DNA from 4 places in the Bacillus hominis genome. Region 1 is predicted to be linked to each of the others. Evidence: riboswitches for the same ligand, from Rfam matches in the RefSeq annotation. Region 1 holds a riboswitch; each other region holds the start of a gene.
The links. A riboswitch is a leader RNA that binds a small molecule or an ion and turns the genes downstream of it on or off. The one in region 1 is predicted to bind S-adenosylmethionine.
Positions count from the first base shown of each region.

Region 2: it holds a riboswitch for S-adenosylmethionine, as region 1 does, so the genes downstream of both, QUF93_RS03445 (ABC transporter permease) here and QUF93_RS15180 (ECF-type riboflavin transporter substrate-binding protein) in region 1, are expected to answer to the same signal.
Region 3: it holds a riboswitch for S-adenosylmethionine, as region 1 does, so the genes downstream of both, QUF93_RS09395 (Na+/H+ antiporter NhaC family protein) here and QUF93_RS15180 (ECF-type riboflavin transporter substrate-binding protein) in region 1, are expected to answer to the same signal.
Region 4: it holds a riboswitch for S-adenosylmethionine, as region 1 does, so the genes downstream of both, QUF93_RS26335 (methionine ABC transporter ATP-binding protein) here and QUF93_RS15180 (ECF-type riboflavin transporter substrate-binding protein) in region 1, are expected to answer to the same signal.

Region 1 is NZ_JAUCFS010000005.1:2,456,545-2,462,806, reverse strand. It holds gene QUF93_RS15190 (peptidoglycan D,D-transpeptidase FtsI family protein) at 1-926, shown strand, start outside; gene QUF93_RS15185 (aspartate/glutamate racemase family protein) at 1,373-2,077, opposite strand; SAM riboswitch class I at 2,228-2,343, shown strand; gene QUF93_RS15180 (ECF-type riboflavin transporter substrate-binding protein) at 2,483-3,031, shown strand; gene QUF93_RS15175 (ABC transporter ATP-binding protein) at 3,042-4,742, shown strand; gene QUF93_RS15170 (energy-coupling factor transporter transmembrane component T family protein) at 4,735-5,535, shown strand; gene QUF93_RS15165 (YjcZ family sporulation protein) at 5,671-5,778, shown strand; gene QUF93_RS15160 (sensor histidine kinase) at 5,883-6,262, opposite strand, start outside.
Region 2 is NZ_JAUCFS010000005.1:178,960-185,221, forward strand. It holds gene QUF93_RS03425 (DUF3981 domain-containing protein) at 1-596, shown strand, start outside; gene QUF93_RS03430 (multidrug effflux MFS transporter) at 716-1,975, shown strand; gene QUF93_RS03435 (hypothetical protein) at 2,206-2,709, shown strand; gene QUF93_RS03440 (DUF3951 domain-containing protein) at 2,726-2,941, opposite strand; SAM riboswitch class I at 3,116-3,221, shown strand; gene QUF93_RS03445 (ABC transporter permease) at 3,359-4,276, shown strand; gene QUF93_RS03450 (ABC transporter permease) at 4,293-5,297, shown strand; gene QUF93_RS03455 (ABC transporter ATP-binding protein) at 5,254-6,262, shown strand, end outside; gene QUF93_RS03460 (ABC transporter ATP-binding protein) at 6,261-6,262, shown strand, end outside.
Region 3 is NZ_JAUCFS010000005.1:1,368,680-1,374,941, reverse strand. It holds gene QUF93_RS09395 (Na+/H+ antiporter NhaC family protein) at 110-1,426, opposite strand; SAM riboswitch class I at 1,521-1,627, opposite strand; gene QUF93_RS09390 (ribonuclease FAU-1 family protein) at 1,748-2,266, opposite strand; gene gltP (glutamate/aspartate:proton symporter GltP) at 2,335-3,609, opposite strand; gene QUF93_RS09380 (murein hydrolase activator EnvC family protein) at 4,111-5,373, shown strand; gene QUF93_RS09375 (hypothetical protein) at 5,473-5,634, shown strand; gene QUF93_RS09370 (sodium-dependent transporter) at 5,665-6,262, opposite strand, start outside.
Region 4 is NZ_JAUCFS010000005.1:4,546,431-4,552,692, reverse strand. It holds gene gcvH (glycine cleavage system protein GcvH) at 1-322, shown strand, start outside; gene QUF93_RS26350 (toprim domain-containing protein) at 696-1,040, shown strand; gene QUF93_RS26345 (thioredoxin family protein) at 1,044-1,352, shown strand; gene QUF93_RS26340 (hypothetical protein) at 1,505-1,849, shown strand; SAM riboswitch class I at 1,975-2,082, shown strand; gene QUF93_RS26335 (methionine ABC transporter ATP-binding protein) at 2,263-3,288, shown strand; gene QUF93_RS26330 (methionine ABC transporter permease) at 3,281-3,946, shown strand; gene metQ (methionine ABC transporter substrate-binding lipoprotein MetQ) at 3,970-4,782, shown strand; gene metQ (methionine ABC transporter substrate-binding lipoprotein MetQ) at 4,857-5,663, shown strand; gene sufC (Fe-S cluster assembly ATPase SufC) at 5,902-6,262, shown strand, end outside.

The sequences.
Region 1 (6,262 bases):
CAGTATTAACTGGTTTCGAAACGAAAGCTATAACACCAGGTACTTACTTTTATGATGCGCCTATGAAGTTTAAAGGAACTAAGGAGAAAAAATCTTGGAAAGATTTCGGGAATATTGATGATCTAAGAGCTTTACAAGTTTCTTCTAACGTTTATATGTTTAATACAGCATTAAAAATTGCAGGTGTGGATTATGTTAGAAATAGTTCACTAGATATTAAACAAGAATACTTTGATAAAATGAGATATTATTTCAGGCAATTTGGTTTAGGTGTTCCAACGGGTATTGATTTACCGAATGAAACAGCTGGACAAATCGGGAGAAAAGATAATCAACCAGGTTTCTTATTAGATTTTTCTATTGGCCAGTACGATACGTATACACCACTTCAGCTTGCACAGTACATTTCTACTATTGCAAATGGTGGGTATCGTATGAAACCACAAATTATTCAAGAGATTAGAGAACAAACTGTGCAAAAAGATGAAATCGGTAAAGTCGTGCATTCAATAGAACCAGTTGTTTTAAATAGAGTGGATATGAAAGAAGATTATATAAATCAAGTAAAAGAAGGATTTAGAAGAGTATTCCAAGAAGGAGATGGAACAGGAGTAAGGGCGTTCCAAAAAGCACCATATAAACCAGCTGGTAAAACAGGGACAGCACAGACAGTATATGGTGGAGAAAGCGACATAGGTAGAAATGATAAAGGTGAACGAATAAAATGTTATAATTTAACATTAGCAGGATATGCGCCATATGATGATCCAGAAGTAGCATTTTCAGTTGTTGTGCCATGGGTTATAAATGACAAGTCGGGTATTAACTCTGATATTGGAAAAGATGTTTTAGATGCTTATTTCGAATTGAAAAATAAGCGATTAAATGGTGAGGCTACAAAAGTAGATAATTCAAAAGAGGATTAGAAAGCATGAAACGTCTCTAGTATTTAAATGGACTAGAGACGTTTTTAAATACACCCCCAAACTTATGGATGAATCAATTGTGATAGGTAAAGTAGAAATAGTTTATTAGCCATTTGACCAAATGAAAAGAATAAAGTAATTTAGTTCAAGAGTATTCTATTAAGTATTCACCTTTTATATATAAATGCATATATTGATAGCATAGGACAAGCAAAAAAGCTTGTACCTTACCTCACTGAACACTCCTTATCACAGCTAGGCATCTACTTTTGTAGATGCCTTTTTTTATGTTGATGCTTGATAATTATTTATCCTGCTATTTGGAGCAGTAAAATTCCCACCTCAAAATTTAGTGAATGCGAGGAAGTTAAGTGGGAGATCAATTGCTCGTAAAGTCCAATTGGTTCAATTAATAATCAGTGGGGTATGGACAAAACCGCTGCTGATTAAAGTTTCACTTTTAAATTGTTATTCGCAAATCGTACAGCTGTATTCGCATGTGTATAAGCAGTATCAAAAACAGGAACCGATAGATCACTTTGTGAAATGAGCAAGGGAATTTCTGTACAGCCAAGTAGTATTCCTTCAGCACCGTTTTTAATTAATGTATTTGTGATTTGTAATAGCTTTTCTTTTGATATTTCTGAAATAATCCCTCTACTGAGTTCTTGTAAAATGACATGATGGATGAAAGTTCTATCTTCTTCATTTGGGACAATTGACTCAATGTTGTAATTTGCTAGTCTTGATTTATAGAAGTCTTGTTCCATTGTTTGTTTTGTTCCCAAAAGTCCGATACGCTTAATATTATATTCTATCATTGTTTCAGCACTTACATCTCCAATATGGAGGAGTGGTATTGATATTGCCTTTTCTACTTCTTCAGCAAATAGATGTATAGTATTGGAACACATAAGTAAACATTCAGCTCCAGAGTTTTCTACCTTTTTGGCTACTGTGACTAATTCATTTTTTACTTGTTCATATTGATGGTCTTGTAATAATCTGGTTATCTCGCCAAAGTCCATACTATATAAAACAAGTTTTGCATTTTGATTATATTGAGTGAGAGTAAGTGTATTAATATGTTTATAGTATAACGATGTTGATTCCCAACTTAGTCCACCAATTAAGCCAATTACTTTCATCATGCATTCCTCCCGTAACAATTTTGAATTCATTATTCCATAATTCCGATAAGAATACAATGATTTAGATTAACTATTTATCGAAAAATAAAAATAGTAAGAAAAGTATTGAAATTATTTATTGTTAGTGCCATAATACAGATTACAAATACATACTTATCCAGAGAGGTAGAGGGAACGGCCCTATGAAGCCTCAGCAACCCCTATGTAATTACATAGGAAGGTGCTAATTCCGCTGAGGACACTATGTGTCTTTTGAAAGATAAGGGGATTCTTGTACGTGAAAGAAAATGACCTCTTATTTAAGAGGTCATTTTTTGTTGTATAGAAAGGAATTGTCGATGCATAATTCACTTTCAAAATAAATATAGAGTATTAAAAGTTGAATAATACGAGAGGGGAATTGTAATGAACAAATTAACGACAAAGCTAGTAGTAGCAATTGGAATTGGAGCAGCTTTATACGGAGTATTAGGGCTTTGGGGATTTTCTATCGCACCGAATACCTTTATTAAACCAGCACTGGCTATTTTAACAGTTTTTGGAGCGTTATTTGGCCCGGTAGCAGGACTTTTAATAGGACTAATCGGTCATACCGTTACAGATACGATTGCTGGTTGGGGTATTTGGTGGGGATGGGTTATTAGTTCAGGTATTATTGGTTTTGCAATGGGACTCATTCAAAAAAGAGTTGGTTTTAGTGTAAAACATGGAACGTATAATAACCGTGATATTTCTTATTTTGCAATTGCAGGATTAATTGGTATTGTCATAGCTATTATATTTGCTGGAGCATTCGATATTATTGTGATGGGAGAACCGTTTGACAAAATAGTTATACAAGTACTAGGCGCAACAATTGCAGACGTTATCGTATTTTTAGTTCTTGGCTTACCAATCACGATTGGTCTAGCGAAATCAAATAAGAAACATACACATTTAAAAATTGAAAAGTAGGGATGAATACATGCAACCAATTATTTCTTTTGAACAATTTACCTTTCAATATAGGCATGCCGCGCAGCCTACTTTAAAAGATATTACATTTCAAATATATCCTGGGGAAAAGGTACTTATCGCTGGACGAAGTGGTTCAGGGAAGTCAACATTAGCTCATTGTATAAATGGGTTAATCCCATTTTCTTACGAAGGAATAAGTACCGGTAACATTTTAATAGCTGGAAAGGATCCGAGAGAAGGTAGTGTTTTTGAACAGAGTAAACACGTAGGGACAATATTACAAGATCAAGATTCACAATTTATTGGTCTTACTGTCGAAGAGGATGTAGCATTTTCATTAGAAAACGATTGTGTAAATCAAATAGAAATGAAAAAGATTGTTACGGATTCTTTAAAAAAGGTAAGCATGCAGGAGTTTCATGCACAAAGTCCACATGAATTATCAGGAGGTCAAAAACAAACAGTCTCTCTTGCAGGTCTGCTAACGACAAATGCAGATATATTATTATTTGATGAACCGTTAGCTAACTTAGATCCAGCAAGTAGTTTGAATACTATAGAACTCATTAAAGATATTCATGAGAAATATAATAAAACAATTGTAATTATTGAACATCGAATAGAAGAAATTTTAAACCTTGATTTAGATAAAATTATTTTAATCGATGAAGGAGAAATTGTTGCGATGGGTTCACCGGATAGTATTCTAAATTCTAATATATTACCAAATATCGGACTAAGAGAACCTATTTATATAGAAGCTCTAAAGAAATTAAATTTTGACAGTAATAATGTTGGGGTATTTCCGATTGAAAATCTACGTAATGCAGGCGTTCATAACTTATTAAAGAACTGGATGCGGAAGCAAGTGTCATCTAAAAACACGTATATTAAAAAAGCCTTATGCAAGATAGAAAATTTATCATTTACGTACAATAACAAACATACAGTCTTAGAAGATATCAACCTTTCAATAGGAGAGGGAGAGATAATAGCCTTATTGGGTCATAATGGAGCAGGGAAATCGACATTAGCTCATACTCTTATAGGAATAAATAAAACAAAGAATGGGAGAATAACATTCGATGGAGAAAATATAAATTCTTGGTCTATTCGTAAACGCGGGGAAGTTATTTCTTACGTTATGCAAAACCCAAATCAAATGATTACACAGCCCACTGTTTTAGAAGAAGTTTCATTTTCATTAAAATTAAAACAAGTTTCTAAAGATGAGATTGAGAGTAGAGTCGAAAAAGCTTTAAGAATTTGTGGATTATACCCATTTCGTAACTGGCCAATTCAGGCATTAAGCTACGGACAAAAAAAGAGGCTTACTATTGCATCTGTACTTATAACAAACCCAAAACTTATTATATTAGATGAGCCGACAGCTGGACAAGATTATTACCATTACAAACAGTTTATGTCCTTTATTAGAAAACTGGCTGAAAAAGGCATATCCTTTATTATTATCACACACGATATGAATCTTGCTTTAGAATACGCAGATCGAGCGGTAGTTCTGCATGAAGGGAAAATCATTGCGGACAATACTGTATCCGCTGTATTAGGGGATCAAGGAACGTTACAAAGAGCTAATCTACGGGAGATTTCATTAATAAAACTAGCTAAATTAAGCGGAATTCCAACTCCAGAAAAGTTTGTGAAACTTTATATTGAGGCTAATAGGAGGGAGGAATATGCATAATACGTATTTTCATCGTATGGATGGTGCAATTAAATTATCTTTATTTATATTTTGTATGACACTTACTTTTTTATTTTTTGATTTTCGTGTATTGCTAATTTTATTTATTATTGGATGTATTGGCCTCTTAATTGCAAAAATTCAATTGCGTAAAATTATAGTTATTTTCAGCGTTATATTTACATTTAGTTTATTAAATTCCGTTATGATTCTTTTCATTACGCCCACCCATGGATCGGAATTAACGGGAACGTATACCTCTTTTTTTCATATAGGTTATGCAACAATTACATATGAAACTTTATTTTATGCAGCTACACTTTCATTGAAATATTTTACGTTATTACCATTTACACTTCTTTTTATTTATACAATTCATCCAAGTGAATTTGTAAGCAGCTTAAATAAATTTGCTGTTCCTTATAAAATTACATATGCAATAAATATTGCACTGCGTTATATACCAAGTATTCAATCCGAATATATTATCATTAGACACGCACAGGAAGCAAGAGGCGTACCTTTTGAAAAAGGAGAAGCGAGCTTGTGGATTCGTATGAAAAACCGTGTTTTAATTTTTTGGCCACTTATTATTCATTCATTAGAAAGGATTGATACTGTTTCAAATGCAATGGATTTAAGAGGGTTTGGAAAGAAGGATAAACGAACGTGGTACTATGCAAAAGACGCACAAAAGGAGGATTACATCACACTTTTTGTTGGTATTATCATTTTGATTATTGCAGTTTACTTAAAGATGAATGTATTCCAAAGTTTCTGGTACCCATTTTAAAGCACTCTCAATAGAGTGCTTTTACTAATTTTTATGAAGACATGCTCAAAAAAGGGAGATACACATACTGTATAATACGAACCAGTTAAAATGATCAACTACCTATTAGTTTTCAAACCAAAAGGAGGAAAAAATATGAGTTTCGGCGGTTCTTGTGGTTTTGGTGGAGGTTTCGCATTATTAGTTGTGTTATTTATTTTATTAATTATTGTTGGATGCAGCTGTTGGGGCGGAGGATACTAATTTCTAATTAGTCTCGGTAAAATGTAAACTTTAAAAAACATAGCATATACTTTTTGTATCGAAATAAATGAAAAAGGAGCTTAATAGCTCCTTTTTCATTTATTTTACGAAATCTCCTCATTACTGCATTTAGGTAATGTGATAGTTAAAGTAGTTCCTTTATTTATAACACTTCGGATTTTCAATGTGCCTCGCATCGTTTCGATAATTTTTACAGCAACCATCGTTCCTAAACCAGTACCTTTCGTTTTTGTACTAAAATATGGTTCGCCAAATCGATTAATTTGCTCTTGCGACATTCCAATTCCACTATCTTGAATCCTTATTATGACCTTATTATTACTAACAGTTGCAGAAATAATTAGATTACCGCCACTTGGCATTGCTTCTATACTGTTTTTTATTAAATTTAAAAAACATTGATGGAAGTGCTGTGTATTACCAATAATTGTTCCCCCTGAGAACTCTTTTGTTATATTAATAT
Region 2 (6,262 bases), 2.3 Mb from region 1:
AAGAAGGAGTAGATTCTGCCCTCGGTTATTCATTAGTCGACGCACGTACAGGAAAGTTGTATTACTATAACGGAAAAGAAGTAAAGGGCATTATGGATGGTTCGGCTGCTACAGAAGTAGTGGATAATTCCTTTAAGAGAGAGAAATGGCATGGGACGATGCCGGTTATTTATAACGTATACGGTAAACCTTCTTGGATTGTACCGGTTATCGATGACGGGGGATTAGTACGTGCTCATACTGTTATATCTGCTTCTAATGCAAAAATATTTGCAACAGGCTCGACGCAAAAAGAAGCACTTGAGAATTATAAAAATGCGCTGAGCGGAAGTGGAGATTCATTTAGACCGACTTCAAATGGAAAAGAAGCGCAAAAAGAAGGTATTGTACAACGTGTATACAAAGAAAAATCAGGCGAAAATACAATTGTATACGTACTGTTAGAGAATGAACAAAAAGTATTTATGATACCTGCAAAAAAATTCCCATATGCTATGTTTACAGAGGTGGGAGATCCAATTCAAATCACATATTTAGATACAGGAGAGGCGATGTCTTCCGTATCTAAATTTACAAATAGCAATTTGAAAAAGTAAAGCGATAGAATTTCTATCGCTTTTTTTTTACAGTATAAAACAGGAAAATGCACTATACTTGACGTATGTTTATGTTGTAACTATAATTGTTACGATTCGGCATATATAGGAAAGGGTGAATGGAAAAAGTGAATGAAGTTAATCACGAAATATATAAACCTGTAAAGATGAACAGGTTATGGATGATTCTTGTATTAGGGACACTTACGGCGATTGGGCCATTATCTATTGATATGTATTTGCCTTCGTTACCGAAATTAACGGATGATCTACAAACAGGTGCATCTCTTGCCCAGCTTACGCTTACAGCTTGTTTGCTTGGGCTTTCAGTAGGACAATTATTTGTCGGTTCAATTAGTGATATTTACGGAAGGCGCAAACCTCTTATTATTGCTCTTATTATTTATGTAGCTTCTTCCTTACTTTGTGCTTTTGCGCCATCTATTTGGAGTTTAGTACTTTTACGTTTCTTACAAGGTGCTTCAGGGTCTGCTGGTATCGTTATATCACGTGCAATGGTAAGAGATATGTACTCAGGTTCTGAAATGACGAAGTTTTTCTCGCTGCTCATGTTAGTAAACGGAGCAGCACCTATTTTGGCACCGATTATTGGAGGACAATTGTTACAGTTTACAACATGGCGCGGTGTTTTCATCGTTCTCGGGGCGATTAGTGTATTCATGTTAATATCAGCTACGTTCGTATTACGGGAAACATTGCCTCCGGAAGAAAGAGAAACAGGTGGTTTATCAGGAACGTTGGCGACGTACGGAAAACTTCTGAAAGATCGTTTGTTTATGGGATATGCGTTGTCACAAGGATTAGTAACAGCGGCAATGTTTGCTTATATATCGGGTTCACCATTTGTGTTGCAAAACATATACGGGGCATCACCACAGCAGTTTAGTTTGTTCTTTGCGATTAACGGTATCGGTATTATTATTGCTAGTCAAATTACTGGCCGTTTAGCAGGAAAAGTGAATGAGAAAACATTATTCGTTTCTGGCATTATTATTGCTGCTGTTGGTGGTTTATCGTTACTGCTTACAATCTTATTAGGAATAGGCTTAATTGGTGTTTTATGCTCGTTATTCCTTGTTGTATCAAGTGTTGGGGTTGTATCAACAACTGGCTTCTCGTTAGCGATGAGAAATCAAAAACAAGCAGCAGGAACAGCATCAGCTTTACTCGGTTTATTACAGTTTATTTCAGGAGCACTTGTAGCACCATTAGTAGGTATTGGTGGAAGTAATACAGCATTACCAATGGGGGGTGTTATAGCTCTTTGTGAAATTGGTGCTGTGTTATGTTATTTATTTATGGCAAAAAGAAGTGAAAAGCAGTTTGAACTGCAACAAAACCAGAATTTAGAAGCTTGATAAAAAAGAGCTGATTCAAACATTTCTTTGAATCAGCTCTTTTTTTCATTTCTTTGAAATAACTCATGCAAAAGTTATTTGCATAAAGTGACGATACTGTGACAAAAATGTTGATATGTATATTAAGATATCGTCTTAAGTGTAAAAAGTAGGGTGTTCTCGGTATAATAACAAGTGGAGATAAAAGAAACTATAATTAGTAGTAGCTGTAGATAAAAGGAGAATTCGAGATGAAGAAGGTTTTGGGTATTGCTGTAATGGGAAGTATGATCCTTCTAGCAGGATGTAATGGAAATAAAGATACGAAAGAACCGAAAGAAAAGGTAGAGCAATCCACTGAGCAAACAGAAGAAATGAAAGAATACAGCGCAGTACATGAAAAATATGATACGAAAATAAATAAAGAAATTAATAAGGCGTTACAGTTATTTGAAGTGGCAAAAGAAAAGGGCGGTAAGGAAATAACTAATGCTAAATATAAGGAAGACGTGCAAAATGTAACAACGGGTATGTTAGAAGATATAGATCATATGCGTAAAGAAATTCATGTACCGAAGTCGAAAGAACAAGAACATGAAATGTATGTTGGTTTCTTAAATGAATCGGAACAAGCGATGAAAAAATTACAGAAGTTAGCTAAAGAAGAAGATTCATCGTTGATTCGTGATATAGAAATTAATTTTTCAACAGCATCGACATACTATAAACGTTTTCAGGAAGAAACGAAAAAATAACCTTGCGCATGCAAGGTTATTTTTTCTTCTTACCATCGCCATCTTCATCCTCGCATACTAATACTTTTTGCTCTTCGTGAAATTCGGAAATAGTTTGTCCGGTAATATTATCGAAGGGGGTGTAAAAAGAGGTGATGCTTTTCTTTTTAATGAAGAGTTTATAAAAACCAATGATAACGAGTATGACGATTGTTAATGGTAATCCTATAGTCGCTAGAAGTAAGGGATCCATCGTATAACTCCTTTAATATGATTTCTTTTTAATTATAAGCGAAAAACTGCGATGTAGATAAACGCCCTTATTAAAAACTGATTTTTCTAAATATATCCAATTTGATTGACTTTTCATTTTTTCAGAATTATAATTCGAAATATACAATTTGAACCAAATAATAATATAGCAATTTACTTATCCAGAGAGGTAGAGGGACTGGCCCTATGACACCTCAGCAGCGGGTTCTGCAAGATGAACACCGTGCTAATTCCAGCAAGCAAGTCTTGAAAGATAAGTGATGGGCCTTTGTTTATTAAGCCTTGATCTTATTTTTTAAGATCAAGGCTTTTTGTATTCTAAAAAGAGAAAAGGGAGTAATGGAAAAAAGTACGTTCATAAAACAAAGTAAATTCATGTGTTTAGGGGGTTATTGAAGTGTATGTAATTAAAAAATTATCGGTTATGGTGTTCACACTATGGGTTATTACGACAGTGACATTTCTAATTATGCATATTATTCCGGGAGATCCATTTTCATCAGATGCGAAAATCTTTCCTGAAGAAGTGATCCAAAACATGAGAGCGAAGTATCACCTTGATGAACCGTTATGGAATCAATATGTTGCTTATTTAGATGGCGTAGTGCATTTTGATTTTGGTGAATCTGTTCAATCAACCGGACAAGGTGTATCAGAAATTATAACAACTGGCTTTGGTCCATCGGCAATTATTGGTCTACAAGCACTTGTTATTTCGTTGTTAGTCGGAATTGTAGCAGGTACATTTGCGGCGCTATATCATGGGAAATTGATTGATTATAGTGTGAGCTTGCTTGCGATTCTTGGTATTTCTATTCCTAGTTTTATTTTAGCGCCACTATTTATACAAGTATTCGCCATCAAATTTGAATTACTACCAGTGGCGTCTTGGGGAACATTTGATCATACTGTATTACCTTCCTTCGCATTAGCGTTAGGGCCAATCGCGGTTATTACAAGATTTGTTCGCTCTAATATGATTGAAGTGTTGCAGAGTGATTATATTAAGCTAGCGAGAGCAAAAGGTATACCAATTAAGAAAATCATTATAAGACATGCTCTTCGAAATGCGATTGTTCCGGTACTTACATTTGTTGGCCCATTAATGGCTGGACTTTTAACAGGGACTTTCGTTATTGAAAAAATCTTTTCAATTCCTGGTCTAGGAAAATATTTTGTAGATAGTATTTTTAATCGAGATTATCCGGTGATTATGGGAACGACCATTTTCTATAGTGCGCTATTAATTGTATGTATTTTTATTACAGATATTATTCATCGTATTGTTGATCCGCGCATTCGTTCTATTACGTAAGGAGGGGGATGTTTAAATGGGGGCTTATGAAATTAATGACGAGTTATTAACGAATGAAGAGAAGAAAGAATTAACGATAAATAAAGATCAGCAAACGATTAGCCGAAAGAAAGAAGTATTTCGTAAATTTGTATCAAATCCAATCGCAGTTTTAGGGACAGTAACGTTATTACTAATTATTATTTTCTCTCTTATCGGTGAAAGTTTAACGCCATTCACTGCGAGTGAACAAGTAAAAGAAGCAACAAACTTCCCACCTAGTAGTGAGCATTGGTTCGGAACAGATGATTTAGGGAGAGACATATGGGCGCGTACTTGGGCTGGAGGGAAAATATCACTAACAGTTGGATTAGTAGCGGCTGCCCTTGATATAGGATTAGGTGTACTAATCGGTGGCTTTAGTGGATATGTGAGAGGACGTAATGGCCTTGGAACGTTAATTGACGAGTGGATTATAAGAGGGATTGAAGTACTATACGGTATCCCATATTTGTTAATTGTTATTTTACTATTAATCGTTATGAAACCAGGACTTTTTACAATTATAATCGCCCTTGCATTAACGGGATGGATTGGCATGGCGCGTCTCATTAGAGCACAAGTCTTATCTTTGAAACAAAGAGAATTTGTTATCGCAGCAGAACGGTTAGGTACATCGCATATGAAGATTATATATGGACATATCATTCCGAACTTAACAGGTATTATTATCGTAAATTTATCATTTACAATTCCAGCAGCTATTTTCTCGGAATCATTTTTAAGCTTTATCGGACTTGGGGTACAATCACCAGCAGCGAGTTGGGGGACGATGACGAACGATGCACTAGGAACATTATTGAGCGGAGAGTGGTGGCAACTATTCTTCCCAGCAATCATGATTGCACTCATTATGTTCGCATTTAATGCAATTGGTGATGGTTTGCAAGATGCAATTGATCCGAAGATTGTAAAACGAAATCGAAAGGAGAAAAAACATGGGACAGCTCTTATCTTTAGAAAACGTAACGTTAGCCGTTGAAAAAGAGAATAGTAAGCAAGCAATTGTGAAGCATGTTTCCTTTTCTATTAACGAAGGTGAAATAGTTGCACTTGTAGGAGAAAGTGGTTCGGGAAAAAGTGTTACAGCGCAATCTATTATCGGCTTAAACCAAGAATCAATTCATATCGATGCTGGAAATGTATCTTTCGAATCGAAGGAGTTAACTAATTTACAAGAATCCGAGTGGAATCAAGCTCGCGGGAAAGATATTTCCTTTATCTTTCAAGATCCGCTTTCATCTTTAAATCCAACGATGAAGGTAGGTAGACAAATTACAGAAGTGATTTTGCAGCATGAAAAGAAATCGAAAAAAGAAGCAAAAAAAATTGCGATTAATTTACTAAATGATTTAGGGATACATGAAGCAGAGAAACGCTTTGAACAATATCCACATCAATTAAGCGGGGGGATGAGGCAGCGTATTTGTTTAGCAATTGCATTTGCTTGTCATCCAAAGCTTGTTATTGCAGATGAGCCGACAACAGCGTTAGATGTAACGATTCAGAAACAAATTATGGGGCTATTAAAAGAGCGGAAAGAAAAACAAAATACGAGTATTTTATTAATTACTCATGATTTGGCGCTTGTGCGTGAAGTAGCGGATCGAGTAGTTGTTATGTATGGGGGACGTGTTGTCGAGAAAGGAACGATAGAAGAGGTAATAGGTTCTCCTAAACATCCATATACGAAAAGCTTATTACAAGCAATTCCGAATATGGATGATTCTGAAAAAGTATTACGTGCAATAGAAGGAACGACACCTTCTATTGAAACATTAAATAGCTTTGGTTGTCCGTTTGTAAATCGTTGTCCAGTGGCGATAAAAGAATGTATTCATCGATTCCCAGAGAGAACAACATATTCTGAGGAGCATAGTTCACATTGTTGGCAGCACATTCTGGAGCATAATAAAGCGAAATCAAAAGAGAAGGTGAATGCCTCAT
Region 3 (6,262 bases), 1.1 Mb from region 1:
AAAAATATAAGGAAAGATAGGATAACGCACTCTTTTATCGCACATAAAAAGCCGTTCAGAGAATATTCTCTGAACGGCTTCAGTTGCTACTAATAAAATTCATATTTAATTATGCTGTTTTATGATACTCTTTCTTTTCCGCCGCTTTAGAAAACCTCGGGAAACCAATTAATATAGAAATGATTCCACATACTCCAACTAAAATTGGATAGAATGCATATGGCAACAATTCAATCGGAGATAAAGCTGCAAATCCTGCCGCTGTTAACATTTGAGCACCATATGGGATTAACCCTTGTATACAGCAAGAGAAAAGATCCAGTACACTCGCTGATTTACGGGGATCAATTTCATACTGATCCGCAATATTTTTCGCAAGCGGACCTGTAAAAATGATAGAGATTGTATTATTTGCTGTACACATATTCGTCATACTCACTAAACCAGCAATGCCGAACTCTGCTCCTTTTTTCGAACGAATATTACGTGTTAAAAGATTCATTAAATATTGAATACCACCATTATACTGAATAAGCTCAACCATACCACCTATTAAAATTGCAAGTAATACTAATTCCATCATACTGCCCATTCCAGTCGTTACACTTTTAAAGAAACTCTCTAACGTATAACTTCCATCTATAAGACCGATAACACCAGATAGTACAGTTCCACCTGTCAATACGATAAGTACATTCCAACCAAGTAATGCTGTAACAAGTACACCTGCATATGGTAATATCTTCACCCAATCAAATGTTTGAGCTTTAATTTCTGTATCACTTCCTAAAGTAATCATTACTAATAGTACAATTGTAATGATTGCAGCTGGCAATACAATTAAAAAGTTCGTTTTAAACTTATCTTTCATTTCTGTTCCTTGTGAACGAACTGCTGCAATTGTTGTGTCAGAAATAAATGATAAATTATCACCAAACATCGCTCCGCCGACAACCGTCGCCATTGTTAATGCAATCGAGATATCAGTTTGCCCACTAATACCTACAGCAATCGGCGCTAATGCCGCTATTGTTCCCATTGAAGTTCCCATCGCTAATGAAATAAATGCCCCGATAATAAAAATTCCAGCAACGATAAATCCTTGCGGTAAAATAGATAGCGCTAAGTTGACTGTAGAATCGACTCCGCCCATCCCTTTTGCTGTTTCAGAAAATGCACCTGCAAGCACAAAAATTAATACCATAATCATAATATCTGGATTTCCTGCACCTTTTGCAAATCGTTCTACTTTTACATTAAAGCTTTCTTTACGATTCATCGCTAAAGCGATTCCTACAGCAATTGAAATCGCTACAAGTATCGGCAATTTATAGAAATCACCTGTAATAATTCCAGAACCAATAAATAGTGCCAAAAATATCCCAAGCGGTAATAAAGCTAAACCATTTCCTCTCGTTTCTTTCAAAGTACCATCTCTCCCTAGTTTCAACCTTTTTCTAATGAATAACAAAAGACCTCTTCCAACGAGAAGAGGTCTTATACATCTATAAGAAACACTCTTCTCATCTTTCAAGCAACATGCTTGCTGGATTTGGCACAGCACTCTGAAATCGAGTCCGCTGCCGAGGCATCGTAGGGCCAGTCCCTCCGCCTCTCTTTATAAGAAGGTTTCGTATTTATTTTTTAATAATAATTTCTTCTCTAACTTTACTTGCTTACAAAAAAAAAGTCAATTATTTTTTGTATAGATTTTTTTGGTAATTATACAAAAACACGAATACAGCAATCATTTCAACTTTTCAATTTCTTTCTCTAAAATTGAAATCCAATAAAATTCTCTCTTTTTTATTGCCGCTATTATCCATTTTGTTGTATGCCAAGCTAACTCATATTCTTCCTTTGTAACATCCCCCATTTTATATGCATCCTCTAACTCATCTTCATCCAATACATATATTTCACCGTTTGGTAACAATACTACATCTAAATATAAATCATCAAAATAAGGTAAACCTCGTTCGTCTATTTCATATTTTTTCGTTACGTCAATATAATATTGCACTAATTTTTTTCTATCATCTAGCATAGCTGTTATCGCAAAGTTCTTCCTGGTTATAAAATATTGCATCCATGTATACCCATCATCTGCAATACAAAGCTCTTTACCATTGTATTCTTTATAACTAGGCTCTCTCACTTTTTTTATATCCAATACCCCTAACATACCTGCTTCAACTTGCTTGACTATATAATTCTTCTCTATTAGTCTCTTCCACGAAGAACCGTCACCATATTTACGTTTCATTTCGCCCGCTCCTCTTCTATATATAGAAAAGCCCCCACATATTATGTGAGAGCTTGTTCATATTATAATTAAGCTGCTTGACCTTTTTCAGATATCTCTTTTAAATAAGCTTGTCCTTTTTCAGCGTCATATTGACCTTCCCACTTAGACATAACTACAGCTGCTAAAGAGTTACCTACAACGTTAACTGCTGTACGAGCCATATCTAGAATACGGTCAATACCAGCAATGAATGCTAAACCTTCAGCTGGAATACCTACTGTACCAAGTGTCGCTAATAATACAACGAATGATACGCCCGGTACACCCGCGATACCTTTTGATGTAACCATTAATACAAGTAATAATGTAATTTGTTCCGTAAGGGATAAATCAATACCGTACATTTGCGCTAAGAAAATTGCTGCAATTGCTTGATATAAAGTTGATCCATCTAAGTTAAATGAATAACCTGTCGGAATAACGAAAGATGTAATTGCTTTCGGGCAACCGAATTTCTCCATTTTCTCCATAATTTTTGGTAAAACTGTTTCTGAACTTGCTGTAGAGTACGCTAAGATCAGCTCGTCTTTTAAAATCTTAAAGAATTGGAAAATGTTAACTCCGAATATTTTCGCTGTAATTCCTAGTACAACTACAACGAAGAAGATCATTGCTCCGTATACTACAATGAGTAATTTTCCTAATGGAATTAGTGAAGAAAGACCAAATGTAGAAACTGTAACACCAATTAATGCGAATACACCAAATGGTGCAAATTTCATAACTTGGTTCGTAACGTAAAACATGGCGTCTGCTACACCTTGGAAAAATTGTAGGACTGGTTTACCACGCTCACCAATTGCTGCTACACCTAAACCAAATAGTACAGAGAAGAAGATAATAGCAAGCATATCACCTTCAGCTAATGATTTCATAATGTTCGTCGGAACAATATTTACAAATGTATCCGCAAACGAATGACTTTGTACTTGCTCTGTTGTTTCTGCATATTTAGAAATATCCGTTTTTGTTAATTTTTCCATATCAACGCCTTTTCCAGGTTGGAAAATGTTCGCTATTAATAGACCAACAACAATTGCAATTGTTGTAATAATTTCAAAGTAAAGAATTGTCTTTCCGCCTAGTCGGCCTAGTTTTTTAACATCGCCAACACCAGCAACACCAACAACAATACTTGCTACAACAATCGGCACAACGATCATTTTAATTAATCGGATGAAAATATCGCCAATTGGTTGTAAGTACTTCGCAACTGCTGGATTATCAAAGAAAATCGCACCAACTGCAATACCTAGTGCAAGACCAATTAATATTTGCCATGCAAGTCCTATTCTTTTCATACTTGTTGTAACCCCCTTCGATGTGTCACTCTATCTATCTCTCATTCTATCTATCTCTATAAAACTAAGAAATTAAGAGTATTACATATTATTCGACAATTCACTACATTTTGTCCCTGTTAAAAATCATAAATCAAAAATTAAAATCTGACAACAAAATAAGTTTGCCCGAACGCAAATAATTTTCTTGACAAAAACAAACCCCATGTCAGAAAACCTCACATGAGATCGATTCCTCACTAGTGATTTATAGGTTTTTAAAGTGATGTTTCACCCCCAAAAAACTCCATCACTTTCCATATTTTTCTTAAAAAACAAAATAGAAATCCACACCTTTTTATACATTCAAGAATTTTAACTTTATGACGAACAATACGAAAAAACACTAAATTCCGACAAAACTTAGCAATTTCATAAAATTTTCTTTACATTATGATTACAATGATAGACACCCTTCTTCTTATGATATATAACATTCATAGGGAAAGGAGCCAGACAACCATGAAAAAGAAATTTGCAGCGTTTAGCGTTTTAGCAGCAGGAACGATTTTTGTTTCTCCATTACTTTCACCTGTATACGCTGAAACAAATCAAGATAAATTATCTAATATACAATCAGAATTAGATGGCAAACAAAATGACTTACAAAATAAATCAGCTGAGAAAGAACAAATAGAAAAAGAAATTCAAGAATTACAAAAGAAAATCGATGAATTAACTACTTCTATTAATAAAAACGAAGCTGAATTAAATGATACAAAAAAAGAAATTAGCAAAACACAACAAGTAATTGCTGACAAAAAGAAACATATAGAGCAATTACAAACAAACATAGATACGCGTCAGGAAATTATTAAACAACGATTACAATCTATGCAAGAAAAACCTCGTACAAATATTATCACAGAGGTATTAACAACTTCTACAAACATTGCTGACCTTGTTGATAATATGTACTCCGTAAGTTTAATAATAAACAACGATACAGATATTGTGAAAAAACAAACAACTGATCAAAATGCTATAACGACAGAAAAAGAAGCTGTTGAGAAAAAAGAGCAACAACTGAAAGAATCTGAGCAAAAATTAGTACAAAAACAGCAAGAATTACAAAATAACCAGCAGCAGCAACAAACTTTCATTAACGATCTACATACGAAAGTAGCAAAAGTAGATTCAGAGATTGAAGGATTAGAAGAGTCAAAAGGTATTTTAGAAAATCAGCGTCAAGCTGTTCAAAAAGCAATTGAAGAAGAAAAACGTGCGGAGGAAGCACGTAAAGCTGAAGAGGCACGTAAGGCAGAAGAAGCACGCAAACAAGCTGCTACATCTGCTCAAGCTGCTCCAACACCACACGATACCAATATAGGTGGCTTTATTAAACCAGCAGCCGGATCGAAAACTTCAGGATTTGGTACACGTTCTTTAGATAACCATAAAGGAATCGATATTGCCGCGTCGGGAACGGTTCCAATTATCGCCGCTGCAGATGGTGTTGTTATTCGCTCAGAATTATCATCAAGTTACGGAAACGTTGTATATTTATCACACCGTATAAATGGAAAAACATATACGACAGTATATGCTCATATGAGTAGCCGTTCTGTATCGAATGGACAAACTGTAAAACAAGGCGATCAACTTGGATTTATGGGGAATACTGGTCAGTCTTACGGACAACATTTACACTTCGAACTTCACCTTGGTGAATGGAATGTCGGCAAGACAAACGCTGTCGATCCATCTCCTTATATCGGATTATAAAAAACTCGGTGCATACCGAGTTTTTTATTTACACTTCACACAATATAGGCATTCCACATAGACTACAACTAAATGCCTATATTTTACGAGGTGATCAATATGAATACACAATTACAGCAAGAAATAGAAGAAGCTAGAGAAACATACATCGGCAGGTTATTTACATTCGGCGGCTCAGCGTTATTTTTAATTGGATCATTTATCGCAGTTGTCACAGCTTATAAAGCATATAATCGCTTATTAAATACACCTACAACATAATAAAAAGACGGAGATTTCTCCTTCTTTTTATTATGCAAACATTTTAAATACGCCTATCGCATTTAAAAATACGATAATTACAGTTACTGGAATAACATAACGAAGTAAGAAGAACCAAATGTTAAACAATGTTTTCCCTTTCGTTTCCGTAACTTCTAATTCTTTCATTAATAACTCTTTACTCATTTTATTTGGTACGAATAGCGAAATAGCTAGTACTCCTAACGGCATTAATACATTACTTACCGAAAAATCGACGAAGTCAAAGAATGTCTTACCAAATATTTTCACATCACTCATAATTCCAAACGATAACGCTGATGGAATTCCAACTGCAAAAATAAGAATACCAATTAATAACGAAGCTGACGGACGCTTCTTCTCATTATCTTTCGCAACAGATGCTACTACAATTTCAAGCATTGAAATCGCAGATGTTAAAGTCGCAAAGAAAAATAACACTAAAAACATAATGAAGAAAAATTGTCCAAATGGAATTTTTGCAAAGACAGCAGGAAGAACGATAAACAGTAGCCCTGGTCCTTCTGTCGGTTTAACTCCTAATGCGAAAATCGCTGGGAAAATCGCTAATCCTGCAAGTACTGTAATAAATACAGTTAAACTTACA
Region 4 (6,262 bases), 2.1 Mb from region 1:
TGAAGTTGTTATCGGTATTACTCACTTTGCACAAGGTGAGCTAGGCGATATCGTATTCGTTGAACTTCCTGAAGTAGGTGCAACAATCCAAGCTGACGAGCCATTCGGAAGCGTAGAATCTGTTAAAACAGTTTCTGAATTATACGCACCTGTAAGTGGTAAAGTTGTAGCAGTAAACGAAGAATTAAGTGACCAACCAGAACTTGTTAACGAATCTCCATACGAGGGTGCATGGATGGTTAAAGTTGAACTTTCTGATGCAAGCCAAGTTGAGAAGTTATTAACTGCAGAAAAATATGCAGAAATGACAAACCAAGACTAATTATAGTCGACTGAAGGACAGCCTTTGTGCTGTCCTTTTTTATGTTGTGTTACATAATGAATTTGAAAGCACATATATATTAATTATCATATAGGAGAAGGTTTTTGAAAAACTTTTTTCGCCGAGGTTGCATGCTGATTGAGCCGGTTCCGCTTTTCATTGTCCAGCTCCACCTCCTAGCTCTTCATGTCTAAGAACCTTCCGCACGAGAAGACAAAAAGCGTCTTCTGTGCGAAAGAACCTTAGCCAACAGGGCTAAACAGTCGGTTCCGCTTTTCTTTTGCAAAAATAAACAGGAAACAACATGAAAATAACGAATATACTATATACTAAGTTAAAGGTTGTATAGTATATGGTGATCGGGTGATGACATATGATTTATGTGGAAAAAGTCATTATTGTAGAAGGTAAATCGGACAGAAGAAAGATTGAATCTATTATTCGTGAACCAGTGGAAATTGTTTGTACAAATGGTACAATTGGTTTGTCGAAAATGGATGAGCTCATTGATCAGTTTTTTGATAAGGATGTATATGTGCTAGTGGATGCTGATGATGCAGGGGAAAAGTTAAGGAAACAATTTCGAAAAGAATTTCCGCAAGCAGAGCATATTTATATTGATCGCTCGTATCGCGAGGTGGCGACTGCGCCTTCTTCACATTTAGCAAATGTATTATGGGGAGCTGACATTGACGTTTATACAGAATATTTACGGTAAGGAATGATAGAAGTGATTGATTGGACAGGTGCCGAAGCTGCAGCCCTAATAGAAAATGAAGAAAAAACAGTGCTATATGTATATACACCAATGTGTGGAACATGCCAATTAGCAAAGAAGATGTTAACGGTCGTCGAGATGACGATTGAAGATTTGGAAATTGGAATGTTAGATTTAAATTATGCCCCGCATTTAGCGAAAGAGTATGGAATAGAAAGCGTACCGTGTTTACTTATTTTTGAAAATGGGACACTGATGAAGAAAATATATGCATTTCATTCGGTTGAATATTTATATACGGAATTAAAGTAGGCGGCAAAGTTTTTGCCGCCTCGACATATTTCCCAAGAAATATGTCGACATGCGGGATGGGTACAGTATTTGTCGAGCGAAAGTAACAGGATTGCTCTTTAGTAAGAGGGAATGGTATGTAATAGAAAGTGATATGAAGGATGTGATTTAGGGTGGAATTATATTCTTTGCTACAATCATTTGTAAATTACGCTAATGGTCAATATCATTTAGAACCGCTTTTAAGGCAAGGAGAAAGAACTGTTAATTTTCGTTTTGGAGATGAATGCTGTTCATTACAAATTTCAAGGGATTATATTGAACTTTTGAAAGAGGAAAGAGGAACAGAACAAATCGTTTGTTTATGGGAAGAGGATGTAGAACGTTTGGTGAATGGAAATGTAAGGTTGCAGACGTTAATGAGCGATGGGCGTGTGCAATATTCGGGAACGTATCGAACGATGTTGTTAATTGAATCAATGTTTCATATATGTAAGCCGATGTCAGTGGGCGCTTAAAAGTCTGAAGTTTCTTTTTTTGCGAAAATTTCTGTTGACATGGTGTGTGGATATTGATACAATTCAATTCATAAAATATAGACAATTTAATAAATTTTAAATCAGACGAAAATTTAATCTGATTTCTCTTATCAAGAGAGGTGGAGGGACTGTGCCCTGTGAAGCCCGGCAACCGTCAACTTATGTTGAAATGGTGCCAATTCCTGCAAAGCAAATGCTTTGAGAGATGAGAGAGAGGGATAATGTTGTTATATACGCATATAAACCTTTCTGCTTCTCTAAAAGCGGAAAGGTTTTTTTGTTGTTTGAATGTGGAGGACATTCAAATAATAAGAGGAGCTATACGGATGGACTACACGCATCAAAAATAAAAAAATTGCGGAGTCTATCCAAACAAAAAAGGGGTGAACATCATGATTTTATTAGAAAATGTAAAGAAAATATATAAGGCAAAAAGCGGTGATGTCACTGCTGTAGATAACGCCAACTTACAAATAGAGAAAGGCGAAATATTTGGTGTTATCGGATATAGTGGCGCTGGGAAAAGTTCTTTAATTAGATTGTTTAATCAGTTAGAGAAACCAACGTCTGGTCAAATTACAATCGCAAATCGTGTAATTTCAGCAATTACAGGAAGTGAACTTCGTAAGGCAAGACAAGAAATCGGAATGATTTTTCAGCACTTCAACTTACTTTGGTCACGAACTGTACGCGAAAATATCGAATTCCCACTTGAAATTGCGGGTGTGGATAAGGCGAAGAGAAGAAAACGTGTTGATGAGTTAATTCATCTCGTTGGATTAGAAGGAAGAGGAGACGCATATCCATCTCAGTTAAGTGGTGGACAAAAGCAGCGCGTTGGGATTGCAAGAGCGTTAGCAAATAATCCACAAGTACTTTTATGTGATGAAGCAACGTCAGCTCTTGATCCAGAAACGACGGATCAAATTTTAGATTTACTACTCGATATTAATAAGCGTCTCGGTTTAACAATTGTATTGATTACACATGAGATGCACGTAATTCGAAAGATTTGTAATCGTGTTGCGGTAATGGAGAAAGGGAAAATCGTAGAAACAGGTCCAGTACTTGACGTATTCCGTAACCCGCAGCAGGACATTACAAAACGCTTCGTACAGCAATTAACGGATTCTGAAGATACAAATGAAACAATTGAAAGTTTAATTGAAAAATATCCAGATGGAAAAGTAATTCGCTTGCAGTTTGTCGGTGAGGCTGTAGAAAGACCAGTACTTCAAAGGTTAATGCAGCGCGGTGATATAGAAGTTAGCATTTTGCAAGGAAATATCGCACAAACAAATAACGGTTCTTACGGTAGTTTAGTCGTTCATTTAAATGGCGAAGAAACAGCGATCCAGCAAGCAATAGAAGGAATTCATCAAGATCAAGTAGAGCTGGAGGTGATTGCACATGGATAAGTTAATCGCAAATGTTGATTGGAATCAAATGCTAGAAGCGACTGGTGAAACGTTATATATGACGGCAATCGCAGCGCTTGCCACATTTGTTTTAGGACTTATTTTAGGACTATTACTCTTTATGACAGCGAAAGATAATTTATGGGAAAACAAAGCAATTAATACGGTGATTGGAGCGTTCGTAAACATTTTCCGTTCTATACCGTTCATCATTTTAATTATTTTATTAATTCCATTCACAAAGATTATTCTTGGAACAATTCTTGGAGCGAGTGCGGCATTGCCAGCTTTAATTATCGGAGCGGCACCATTTTATGCAAGAATGGTTGAAATCGCACTTCGTGAAATTGATAAAGGTGTAATTGAAGCTTCAAAAGCAATGGGAGCAAAAACAAGCACAATTATTTTGAAAGTGTTAATTCCAGAATCGTTACCAGCGTTAGTATCTGGTATTACGGTCACGACAATTGCTTTAGTAGGCTATACAGCAATGGCAGGAGTTGTTGGTGCTGGCGGTCTTGGAACACTTGCTTATTTAGAAGGATTCCAGCGAGGAAATAATGATGTAACAATCGTTGCGACAATTTGTGTATTACTAGTTGTATTTTTAATTCAGTGGATTGGTGATAGTTTAACGACTCGAATAGATAAAAGATAATGAAAAACGGGAGGGTATTTCAAATGAAAAAATTATTACTTACAGCACTTATTTCAACTTCAATTTTTGGGTTAGCTGCTTGTGGCGCGAAAGATAAAGAGGAAAATAAACTTGTTGTTGGTGCTTCTAACGTACCGCACGCTGAAATTTTAGAAAAGGCAAAACCGTTACTTGAGAAAAAAGGAATTGAATTAGAAGTGAAAAAATTCCAAGATTACGTGTTGCCAAATAAAGCGTTAGCGGATAAGGAATTAGATGCAAACTACTTCCAGCACATTCCGTATTTAGAAAAAGAAATTAAAGATAAAAAATATGATTTTGAAGTAGCAGGAAAAATTCATTTAGAACCAATTGGTGTGTATTCTCAAAAATATAAGAGCTTAAAAGAGCTTCCAGACGGGGCTACAATTATTATGAGTAATTCTGTTGCTGACCATGGACGTGGTTTAGCAATTTTACAAAAAGAAGGTATTTTAAAAATTAAAGATGGAGTAGATCCAGTTAAAGCGACTCCGAAAGATATTGCGGATAATCCGAAAAATCTAAAGTTCAAAACGGATATCGAACCTGGTTTATTGCCACAAGTGTATAACAATAAAGAAGGCGACGCTGTTCTAATTAACTCTAACTATGCAATTGATGCGAAATTAAACCCAGAAAAAGATGCAATTGCAATTGAAGGTAGTGATTCTCCGTACGCAAACGTAGTAGCTGTTCGTAAAGGTGATAAAGATAAAAAAGAGATTAAAGCTCTTGTAGAAGTGTTGCATTCTAAAGAAATTGAAGACTTTATTACTAAAGAATATAAAGGGGCAGTTGTTCCTGTAAAAGAATAATCGTTTGAAGAAGGGCTGGTGTATGCCGGCTCTTTTTCATAGCTACATAACTATAGGGGAGAAGGGGACATTATATGAAAAAGATTATACTATCAGTTGTTACAGCGCTGTCTGTATTTACATTAGCTGCTTGCGGGGGGAAAGAGGAGAATAAGCTTGTTGTTGGAGCTTCTAACGTGCCGCATGCTGTTATTTTAGAGAAAGCACAGCCGATATTAGAGAAAAAGGGTATTAAATTAGAGATTAAAAAGTTCCAAGATTATGTGTTGCCGAATAAAGCGTTAGCGGATAAAGAAATTGATGCGAACTACTTCCAGCACATTCCGTATTTAGATAAAGAAATTCAAGAAAAAGGATATAAAATTGTAAACGCAGGAAAAATTCATTTAGAGCCAATGGGCATTTATTCTAAGAAATATAAAAGCTTAAAAGATCTTCCAGATGGAGGAACGGTTATTATGAGTAATAACGTAGCTGAGCGTGGCCGTATGCTAGCGTTATTACAAAAAGGTGGCGTTATTAAGCTTAAAGATGGAGTAGACGTTGTTAAGGCGACAGTAAAAGATGTTGTGGAAAATCCGAAAAACTTAAAGTTTAAAACAGATGTAGAACCTGGACTTTCACCGAAGCTGTACGAAAATAATGAAGGCGATGCTTTATTTATTAATTCAAACTACGCAATTGATGCGAAATTAAATCCAACAAAGGATGCAATTGCAATTGAAGGATCAGACTCTCCTTATGCAAATATTATTGCAGTTCGCAAAGGTGACGAGAAGAAAAAAGAAATTAAAGAGTTAGTAGAAGTACTGCATTCAAAAGAAATTCAAGACTTTATTAATAAAGAATATAAAGGTGCTGTACTTCCGGTAAGTGAATAAGTATAAGGAAAGGATTGGGAATTTCCCAGTTCTTTTTTCTTTATATAAATAAGAAGAAAGGTGTATCATATAAGGATGCAAGGGAAATACTTATATACATTTGTGAAAAAATTGTTACATTTTTTCATCGTTTGCGATATCATTTTATTTGATATAAGATTAGAATGAGAATAAAATGAGAATATGAACGTTTTAGTAATTTTTAAAATGTATATATAGGATTAATGGAGGTATTGAGATGGCTGGTTCTACATTAACGGTTAAAGACTTACACGTATCAATTGATGGCAAAGAAATTTTAAAAGGTGTAAACCTTGAAGTAAAGGGTGGAGAAATCCACGCAATTATGGGACCTAACGGAACAGGTAAATCAACTTTATCTTCTGCGATTATGGGTCACCCAAAGTATGAAGTAACAGAAGGTAGCATCATCATCGACGGTGAAGATGTATTAGAAATGGAAGTAGATGAGCGCGCACAAGCCGGTCTATTCCTAGCAATGCAATATCCAAGTGAAATTAGCGGAGTAACAAACGCTGACTTCTTACGTTCTGCAATTAACGCACGTCGTGAAGAAGGCGATGAGATTTCTCTTATGA